One region of the Faecalibacterium sp. DFI.5.82 genome, then DNA from elsewhere that is predicted to be linked to it. Evidence: predicted binding sites of a transcription regulator. Region 1 holds the regulator's gene; the other holds the start of a gene.
What was found. Region 1 encodes HrcA, which represses chaperone genes, less so after heat shock. Its sites were predicted from a motif close to TGTTAGCACTCNNNNNNNNNGAGTGCTAACA; they were not measured.
Positions count from the first base shown of each region.

Region 1 (4,389 bases):
CCATCCTTTCAATGATGGTAACGGCAGAATGAGCCGGCTGCTGACCCTTTTGATGCTGTATCAGAATGGATATGTTGTGGGGCAGTACATCAGCATTGAAAAAGCAATTGCAGAGACTAAGGATGAGTACTATGCAGCATTGGCGCAGGCTGATCAGCACTGGCATGAGGAGGAAAATGACCCGACACCGTTCATCAAATATATGCTGGCGGTGATCTGCTCCTGTTATCAGGATTTTGAGCAGCGGGTCGATCTGGTCGGCGGGGGACAGAAGCGCGTGACGGCGTACGAGCGAGTGCGCAGCTATGCGATGGAAAGGCTGGGAGCCTTTACAAAACAGGAGGCCGCAGAGGCCTGCCCGGGCTTTGGTACAAGCTCGATTGAAAGCGCGCTGAAAAAACTGACAGAGGAGGGCGTTCTGGAGAGGATCGGCGCGGGCAGAAAGACGCAGTATGTGCGCAGGTAAGGCTCCGGCCGGAGCTGAATGAATAATTCCCTTCCTGTTTCCACAGAATAACCATACTTCACAGAAATCTGGAAGCAAAACCGGAACATGGAAAGGAAGGGAACCTTATGAAAGCAACCGGCATCGTGCGCCGCATCGATGAGCTGGGGCGGGTGGTCATCCCCAAGGAGATCCGCCGCACCCAGCGCATCCGCAGGGGAGACCCGCTGGAGATCTTCACAACGGGGGACGGCGAGGTCATCTTCAAAAAGTATTCGCCCATGGGGGAACTGAGCGGGGTGACGGCCCAGTATGTGGATGTGCTGAGCAAGTGCTTTGCCCTGACGGCCTTTGTCTCAGACCGGGACCGCATTCTGGCGGCATCCGGTGCGGGCAGGCGGGATCTGGCAGACCGCAGCGTAAGCCAGCCGCTGGAAAAGCTGATGGACAGCCGCAAGCCCTACCAGAGCGATGGTAGCCCCGAAAAGGCATTGCTGCCCTGTGAGGGCTCGCCCCGGGCGCTGCTGTGCGCTGTGCCCATCATTGCGGCGGGGGATGTCACCGGCAGTGTGGGCCTGCTTACGGAGGACCGCACTGCCCAGCCCGATGCCGCCCAGCTCAAGGCGGTGAACGTGGCGGCGGCATTTCTGGCAAAGCAGATGGAGGAATGATCTATTATATAGGAGAGCCGCCGCAGGGCGGCTCTTTTTTGTGCGGCCTTTATGACAGAATTATGAATCTTTCAAAACTTTTCTGAGAAGCTATTGACAGCGCCGCAAAATTGGATATAATGGTCTTAGCACTCAGGAAGAAGGAGTGCTAAAGAAACGAAAAGCGAACGAAGGAGGCAGGCGCTATGACGATGGATGCACGCAAGCAGCGTGTCTTGCAGGCGATCGTTGCGCTGTATGGCCTCGAGGGCGAGCCCGTGGGCAGCAGTGTGCTGGCAAACTACTTTGATATGGCAGTTTCCAGTGCCACGCTGCGCAACGAGATGGCCGCGCTGACCAAGCTGGGTCTGCTGGAGCAGCCCCACACCAGCGCAGGCCGTGTCCCCAGTGCCAAGGGCTACCGTTATTATCTGGATCATCTTCTCACCGATGACCAGCCGCTGGACCGTGTGACCCGCGCCCGTGTGGATGCGGTGTTCGCAAGCCTCGACCACGAGCCGGAAAAGCTGGCACAGGGTGCCGCCAAGGCGCTGGCCGCCATCAGCGGCTGCACCGCCGCCGTCAGCACCCCCTGTGCTGAGGATCTCTGCATCGCCCACTACGAGGTGGTGCAGGTGGGCCGCAGCGCCGCAGCGGTGCTGGCTGTGACCACTGCCGGTTATGTCCGCACCCGTGTGGCGCGGGTCCGCACCGGTCTTTCCCGGGAAAATGCAGCGGCGCTTGCCGCCCTGCTCAACCGGAACCTGACCTTTGTGGCTCCTGTTGATCTGTCGCCCCGGCTCCTTGCAGAGCTGTGCAGCCAGATCAGCCCGGAGCTGGTGCCGGTGATCAGCGCCGCCGCCGCCATCCTGCAGGATTCCACCCAGCCCCATGTGTATCTGGGTGGTGAGCAGTACCTGCTGGACTGGCCCCAGCTGGACGGCAAGGTGGGCAGCATCCTGAGCCTGCTGAACGACGAAGAGCAGGCCGCCGCCCTCATTGCACCCCCGGCAGAGCAGAGCGAAAGCATCCTGCTGGGCGAGGATCTGGAACCTCAGATCCCCGGCCTGTGCATCGTGAGTGACCGGTATCTGGTGGGCGGAGGCCTCTGGGGCTCTGTGGCCCTCATCGGCCCCACCCGGATGCCCTTCCAGAAGCTGATGCCGCTGCTCCACACCTTTGCCGATCAGCTTGGCGAAGGAATGAGCGGCAAACGAAAAGATACCCCGCAGGCAGCCGCACCCCGGCGGACTGTGATCTATAAGGAGGACCTGGAATGAGCGAAGAAACAAAAAAGACCCCGCAGGCAGAAGAACCTGCCGTGGAGCCCAACACCGCCGAGCAGGCCGCCCCGGAAACTGCACCTGAGCAGGCAGCGGCTCCCGAGACGAACGCTGAAGCGGCAGACCCCAAGAAAAAGGATGGCTTCTTCAACAAGAAGGCCCGGGAGCTGGAGGCCGTGAAGGCAAAGCTGGACGCGGCTGAGAAGAATGCCAATCAGGCCAAGGATCAGCTGCTGCGGATGGCCGCCGAGTATGAGAATTACCGCAAGCGCTCCACCCGTGAGGCTGACCAGAAGTTCAACGACGGCGTGTCCTTTGCCGTGAACCAGATCATCCCCATTCTGGATACGCTGGAGATGGCGGCCAACGCCCCCACCACCGACGAGAATTACAAGAAGGGCGTGACCATGACGCTGGACAAAGCCGCCAAGGCGCTGAACGCCCTCCATGTGGAGGAGATCGAGGCGCTGGGCAAGCCCTTTGACCCCAACTTTATGAATGCCGTGCAGCAGATCCCCGCCCCCGATGGGCAGGAGAGCGGCACCGTGATCACGGTTTACCAGAAGGGCTACAAGCTGGGCGATAAGATCGTCCGCCATGCCACCGTTGTTGTGGCAGAGTGATTTTGCAAGACCCCGCAAGGGTTTTCAAATATAACATCCGCTTGGTAACATTTGAGCATCACATAAACAAAAAACGTTCTGAATTTGAGAGGAGCTTTCATTATGAGTAAGATCATTGGTATCGACCTTGGTACTACCAACAGCTGCGTGGCTGTTATGGAGGGCGGCGAGCCCGTTGTTATCGCAAACTCTGAGGGTGCACGCACCACCCCGTCTGTTGTCGGCTTCACCAAGACCGGCGACCGTCTGGTGGGTCAGGTCGCAAAGCGCCAGGCCATCACCAACCCTGAGAACACGGTGGCTTCCATCAAGCGTTATATGGGCACCGACCACAAGGTGACCCTGAACGGCAAGGAGTACACTCCCCAGCAGGTCAGCGCGATGATCCTGCAGAAGCTGAAGGCAGATGCTGAGGCTTATCTGGGCGAGACTGTCACCGATGCAGTCATCACCGTTCCTGCATACTTCAACGACAGCCAGCGTCAGGCAACCAAGGACGCAGGCACCATTGCCGGCCTGAACGTCAAGCGTATCATCAACGAGCCCACTGCCGCATCTCTGGCATACGGCATCGATAAGGAAGAGGACCAGAAGATCATGGTCTACGACCTGGGCGGCGGCACCTTCGATGTCTCCATCATCGAGATGGGCGACGGCGTGACCGAGGTTCTGGCCACCAACGGTGATACCCACCTGGGCGGCGATGACTTCGACCAGCGCATCATCGACTGGATGGCAGATGCGTTCCAGAACGAGAACGGCATCGACCTGCGCAAGGATAAGATGGCCGCACAGCGCTTGAAGGAAGCTGCTGAGAAGGCAAAGATCGAGCTGTCCAGCGCAATGAGCAGCCAGATCAACCTGCCCTTCATCACTGCCGACGCTACCGGCCCCAAGCATCTGGATATGACCCTGACCCGCGCAAAGTTCAATGAGCTGACCGCTGATCTGGTTGACCGCACCATGACCCCTGTCCGCAAGGCTCTGCAGGATGCAGGCCTGCGTCCCTCTGACCTGAAGAAGGTCCTGATGGTCGGTGGTTCCACCCGTATCCCCGCTGTCTACGATGCAGTCAAGAAGGAACTGAACTGCGAGCCCTTCAAGGGCATCAACCCCGATGAGTGCGTGGCTGTGGGCGCTGCCATCCAGGGCGGCGTTCTGCAGGGCGATGTCAAGGGCCTGCTGCTGCTGGATGTCACCCCGCTGAGCCTGGGCATTGAGACCCTGGGCGGCGTGTGCACCAAGATCATTGACCGCAACACCACCATCCCCACCCACAAGAGCCAGGTGTTCTCCACTGCTGCTGATAACCAGCCCTCTGTTGAGATCAACGTTCTGCAGGGCGAGCGTGAGTTTGCCCGCGACAACAAGAGCCTGGGTGTGTTCCA
Region 1 is NZ_JARFIS010000010.1:48,580-52,968, reverse strand. Features, by position in the region: gene P0G09_RS12100 (Fic family protein) at 1-466, shown strand, start outside; gene P0G09_RS12095 (stage V sporulation T C-terminal domain-containing protein) at 574-1,116, shown strand; gene hrcA (heat-inducible transcriptional repressor HrcA) at 1,302-2,375, shown strand; gene grpE (nucleotide exchange factor GrpE) at 2,372-3,001, shown strand; gene dnaK (molecular chaperone DnaK) at 3,104-4,389, shown strand, end outside.

Region 2 (4,389 bases), on a different contig from region 1:
AACCAAGGAGCAGAAACAACACACTCGTGATGTGAAGTATCTGCTCCTTGGTTTTTAATAAGACTCGATGAAGGGCGTCTTGCATCGTCCTGAAAAATCCGATATACTGAACCCAGAGAGTATATCGAATTTTTTGGGAAAAGGAGAGAACGGTATGGAACATCTTTATGAAAAGGCACTGGAAAGTGCGGAATATATCAAGACGCACACGAAAAAGCGCCCGAAGATCGCGGTGGTGCTGGGCTCCGGCCTTGGCAAGCTGACCGCGGACTTTACGGACACGGAAGAACTGTCCTACAAGGATATCCCCAACTTCCCGGTATCCACGGTGGCAGGACACAAAGGCGCATTGTTGGCTGGCAAACTGGGGGACACGGAAGTCTACGCCATGGAAGGCCGCTTCCATTTCTATGAGGGCTACTCCATGAAGGAAGTCTGCTACCCGTTCTATGTGTTCAAGCTGTTGGACGTGGAAAAGGTGGTGTTGACCAACGCCTGCGGCGGCATCAACCGGGAGTTTGCGCCGGGCACCCTGATGCTCATTACCGACTTCATCAACATGATGGGCACGAACCCCCTCATTGGCCCCAACGATGAGCGCTTCGGCCCCCGCTTCCCGGACATGACCGAACCTTACAGTCTGGAACTGCGGAACCTTGCCAAGCAGACCGCCGATGAACTGGGCATTGCCTACAAGGAGGGCGTTTACATGGGCTTTATGGGCCCTTGCTATGAAACGGCGGCTGAAATTCGCGCCTTTGCGGGGATGGGAGCCGATGCCGTGGGCATGAGCACCGTGCCGGAAACCATGGTCTGCAACTACATGGGCATGAAGGTGCTGGCCGTCAGCTGCATCACTAACATGGCCACCGGCATCCAGACGGTCAAGCATAGCCACGCCCGCGTGCTGGAGATCGCAAATCAGGCAGGCGATACCCTGTGCCGATGGCTGGGTGCGGTGATTCAGAAGATGGAAGGATAGGGTAATTCGGATGAGAGAAAACATCGTTTTTGATTATTTGCTGGCAAATGCCTGGGGGCTGCCGCTTTGCCGTGTGTCCGTGTCAGAAGATGGCTTCGTTCAATGTCAGGAGAACAGAGAAAATACACAAGGACTGCAACTGGAAAAGGCAGAAGTAGATAAAATCAAATCAATCGTTTCAGAACATGCGCATATATTGGATTATGACAGTAAAGAACTTGAGTCGCCAGATGTGTTTGATGGAGTTATGAATTTTTTTGATTTTGAGGCATCTGATGGACGAAAAGTGAACTTGATGGCTTTTAATATTGGCGAAGTGAAAACCCCTGGCATGAGCTTTTCAAAAGGTCTCCTGGAGAAAGGAGAACCGGACGAAATCGTCGTTCCGGTAAAAGCAATGGAGGTAGTAAAGACATTCGAGGAAATCGCTGCTACTCTGGTGGCGAATGGAGTGGATGCCAAATGCTTAAGGCTGACATATGCCTGAAAAACGCCTAAGATTACATGAAAGATTATCAGAAAATTATCTTTCTGTGAATTTTAGCACTCTTCTATTGACACTGCTAATGAACGGTGCTATAACAGTGGCGTGCTCAGGAGGAAGGGCAAAAGGAGAGCCGCAAGGCTCCCCGGAAAGCCCTTCTGAATGGACGCTTCAGATTTTTTGCCCCGACCCGAACGCCGGGATTGGAGGAATGATTTATGCTTATGCCGACTGTTTTCCATGAAAACCTGTTCGATGATTTCTTCGATCCGTTCTGGAATGACGCTGCACTGGAACGTATGATGAACCGTGAGGCTCGTGATACCTTTGGTAAGCGCGGTGCAAACATGATGAAGACCGATGTCAAACAGACGGACAACGGCTACGAAGTAGCGGTTGACCTGCCGGGCTGCAAGAAGGAAGACGTTCAGATGGATCTGAACGACGGCTACCTGACCATTCAGGCAGTGCGCAGCCACAGCAACGACGAAAAGGATCAGAAGGGTCGCTATGTGCGGCGCGAGACCTTCTCCGGCACCTGTGCACGCAGTTTCTACGTGGGCGATGTGAAGAAGGAAGACATCCATGCAAAGTTCGAGGATGGCGTCCTGCATGTTGAGCTGCCTGCTCCTCAGCAGACGAAGGCTTTGCCTGAGAACCCGAATCTGATTGAAATCGAGTAAAATGCCGGTCGTGTGTGCCAAGTCACACACGCACATAAGATGCCCCCGGAGAGCCGCAACAAGCCCTCCGGGGGCATTTTTGTTTCGCTATCTTTTCCGCAAGAGAAAAACATGGTATACTGAGAACAGCAACTCGGAATTTATGGAGGTACTTCACTATGGAATACAAACGCTTTGGCGGTAAGCTCCTTGTCCGCATCGACAAAGATGAGGAAGTCGGTGAAACAAATTTGATTTTAGGGGGACAAAGATGAGTGATGTAAAAGGAAAGACCGGCGCAGTCCTGAGGGAGACGGCAGTCCTGACCGGGGCGGTGGCGATCATTGCGACGGGCGTTTTCTTTTTTCTGGTGCCGAGCCATACATCCGTCAGCAGCATTTCCGGCCTTGGCATCGTGCTGTCCAATTTTGTGCCGCTGCCCTTGTCGGTCATTACGATGATCCTGAACGTCGTGCTTCTCATCATCGGGTTCTTTACCTGCGGCAGAGAATTTGGCGCAAAGACCGTATACACCAGTGTGCTGCTGCCGGTGTTTCTGGGGCTGTTTGAAAAGCTGTTCCCGGAGTTCGGCTCGATGACCGGCAGTCAGGAGCTGGACGTGCTGTGCTATATTCTGGTGGTCAGCATCGGGCTGAGTATTTTGTTCAACCGCAATGCATCCTCCGGCGGGCTGGATATCGTGGCAAAGATCATGAACAAGTACCTGCACATGGAATTGGGAAAAGCCATGTCTCTGTCGGGAATGTGTGTGGCGCTTTCCGCGGCCCTGGTCTACGATAAAAAGACCGTGGTGCTGAGTATCCTCGGTACTTACTTCAACGGCATCGTGCTGGACCATTTCATCTTTGATAGCAGCATCAAACGCCGCGTCTGCATCATCACCGAAAAAGAGGAGGCGCTGCGTCAGTTCATCCTCCATGACCTGCACAGCGGTGCGACCATGTACGAGGCCATCGGTGCGTACAATCTGGAAAAGCACAACGAGATCATTACCATCGTGGACAAGAGCGAATATCAGAAGCTGATGAACTTTATCAACCGGGAAGACCCCAAGGCTTTTGTTACCATTTACAATGTGTCCAGCATGCAGTATCAGCCCAAGATCTGATCGGCGGAGAGCTGCGTGGTATACTCAAGTCCGGAAATATCAAAGCGCATGGAGGTAAAAAGCATGCTGACCTATACCTATGTTTCAGAGGGGACGTTTGCAACGGTGTACAAAGGGAACATAATAAAAAACTTAATAATGGACTGCCAATCTTACACAAAGTACCGCCCAAACGAGACTACGGGCGGTATTTTTGTATCATGGCGGAGAAAGGAGGAACTTCCCACGGGGGCTTGACTGAAAAGTTGAGCCCCTTTTTTCATGCCAAAAAACAGGAGGTAAATGCTTATGGCAGATGATAAAACCACAAAAACGCCGGAACAGCCGGTAACGGATAGCGGGCCGGGCAAGGAAACGCCTCCCGCTCCCCCAAAAGAGCCGGGGAAGGTTTCCGTTTCCCCGAAGCCGGAAAAAAAGACGGAACCAGAGGTAAAGAACCCACAGGTTTCTGTCTATAACTTCGCTGAAATTATGAAGGAAAAGAAAGTCGAGGAACGGGCGGCAGCTCCCGGCGTGGAAAAGCCTGACCCGGCAAAAGCGGAGAAACCGGAAAAGCAGCCGGAGGCTCCGAAAAAAGCAGAGGAAAAACCCAAAGAGCCGGAACAGCCGAAGCGCCGGGGCCGTCCCCCGAAAGCAAATAAGGACAAGGACGCAGCCCCGAAGTCCAAAGCTCCCGCACAGAAACCGGAAAAGGCGGTCAAAAAGGAACCGGAGAAAAAAACGGCTCCAACGATACAGGCCGCTCCCGCTCCGAAAGGACCCGAAAAGCCAAAGGATGCTCCACGCCGGGGCAAGGAGCAGATCGTCTATATCAAGCTGAACGAACTCCACGCCTTCAAGAACCATCCCTTTGAAGTCCGGGATGATGAAGAAATGCGGGCTATGGTGTCCAGCGTCAAGGACAAGGGCGTGACCCAGCCCGCTATCGTCCGTCCCCGTGAGGATGGCGGCTATGAGATCGTGTCCGGCCACCGCCGCCAGAAAGCCAGTGAGCTTGCCGGATATGCGGATATGCCCTGTATCGTCCGAAACCTGACAGATGATGAAGCCATCACACAGATGGTGGAGGACAATCTGAACCAGCGTGAAGAAATCCTCCCCAGTGAGCGGGCCAAAGCCTTAAAAATGCAGC
Region 2 is NZ_JARFIS010000001.1:255,806-260,194, forward strand. Features, by position in the region: gene P0G09_RS01355 (purine-nucleoside phosphorylase) at 155-982, shown strand; gene P0G09_RS01360 (hypothetical protein) at 993-1,469, shown strand; gene P0G09_RS01365 (Hsp20/alpha crystallin family protein) at 1,685-2,149, shown strand; gene P0G09_RS01370 (YitT family protein) at 2,400-3,257, shown strand; gene P0G09_RS01375 (hypothetical protein) at 3,321-3,494, shown strand; gene P0G09_RS01380 (ParB/RepB/Spo0J family partition protein) at 3,540-4,389, shown strand, end outside.
Region 2: P0G09_RS01365 (Hsp20/alpha crystallin family protein) is a predicted target of HrcA. The motif match lies at 1,521-1,551, and genes of this name have one in related genera.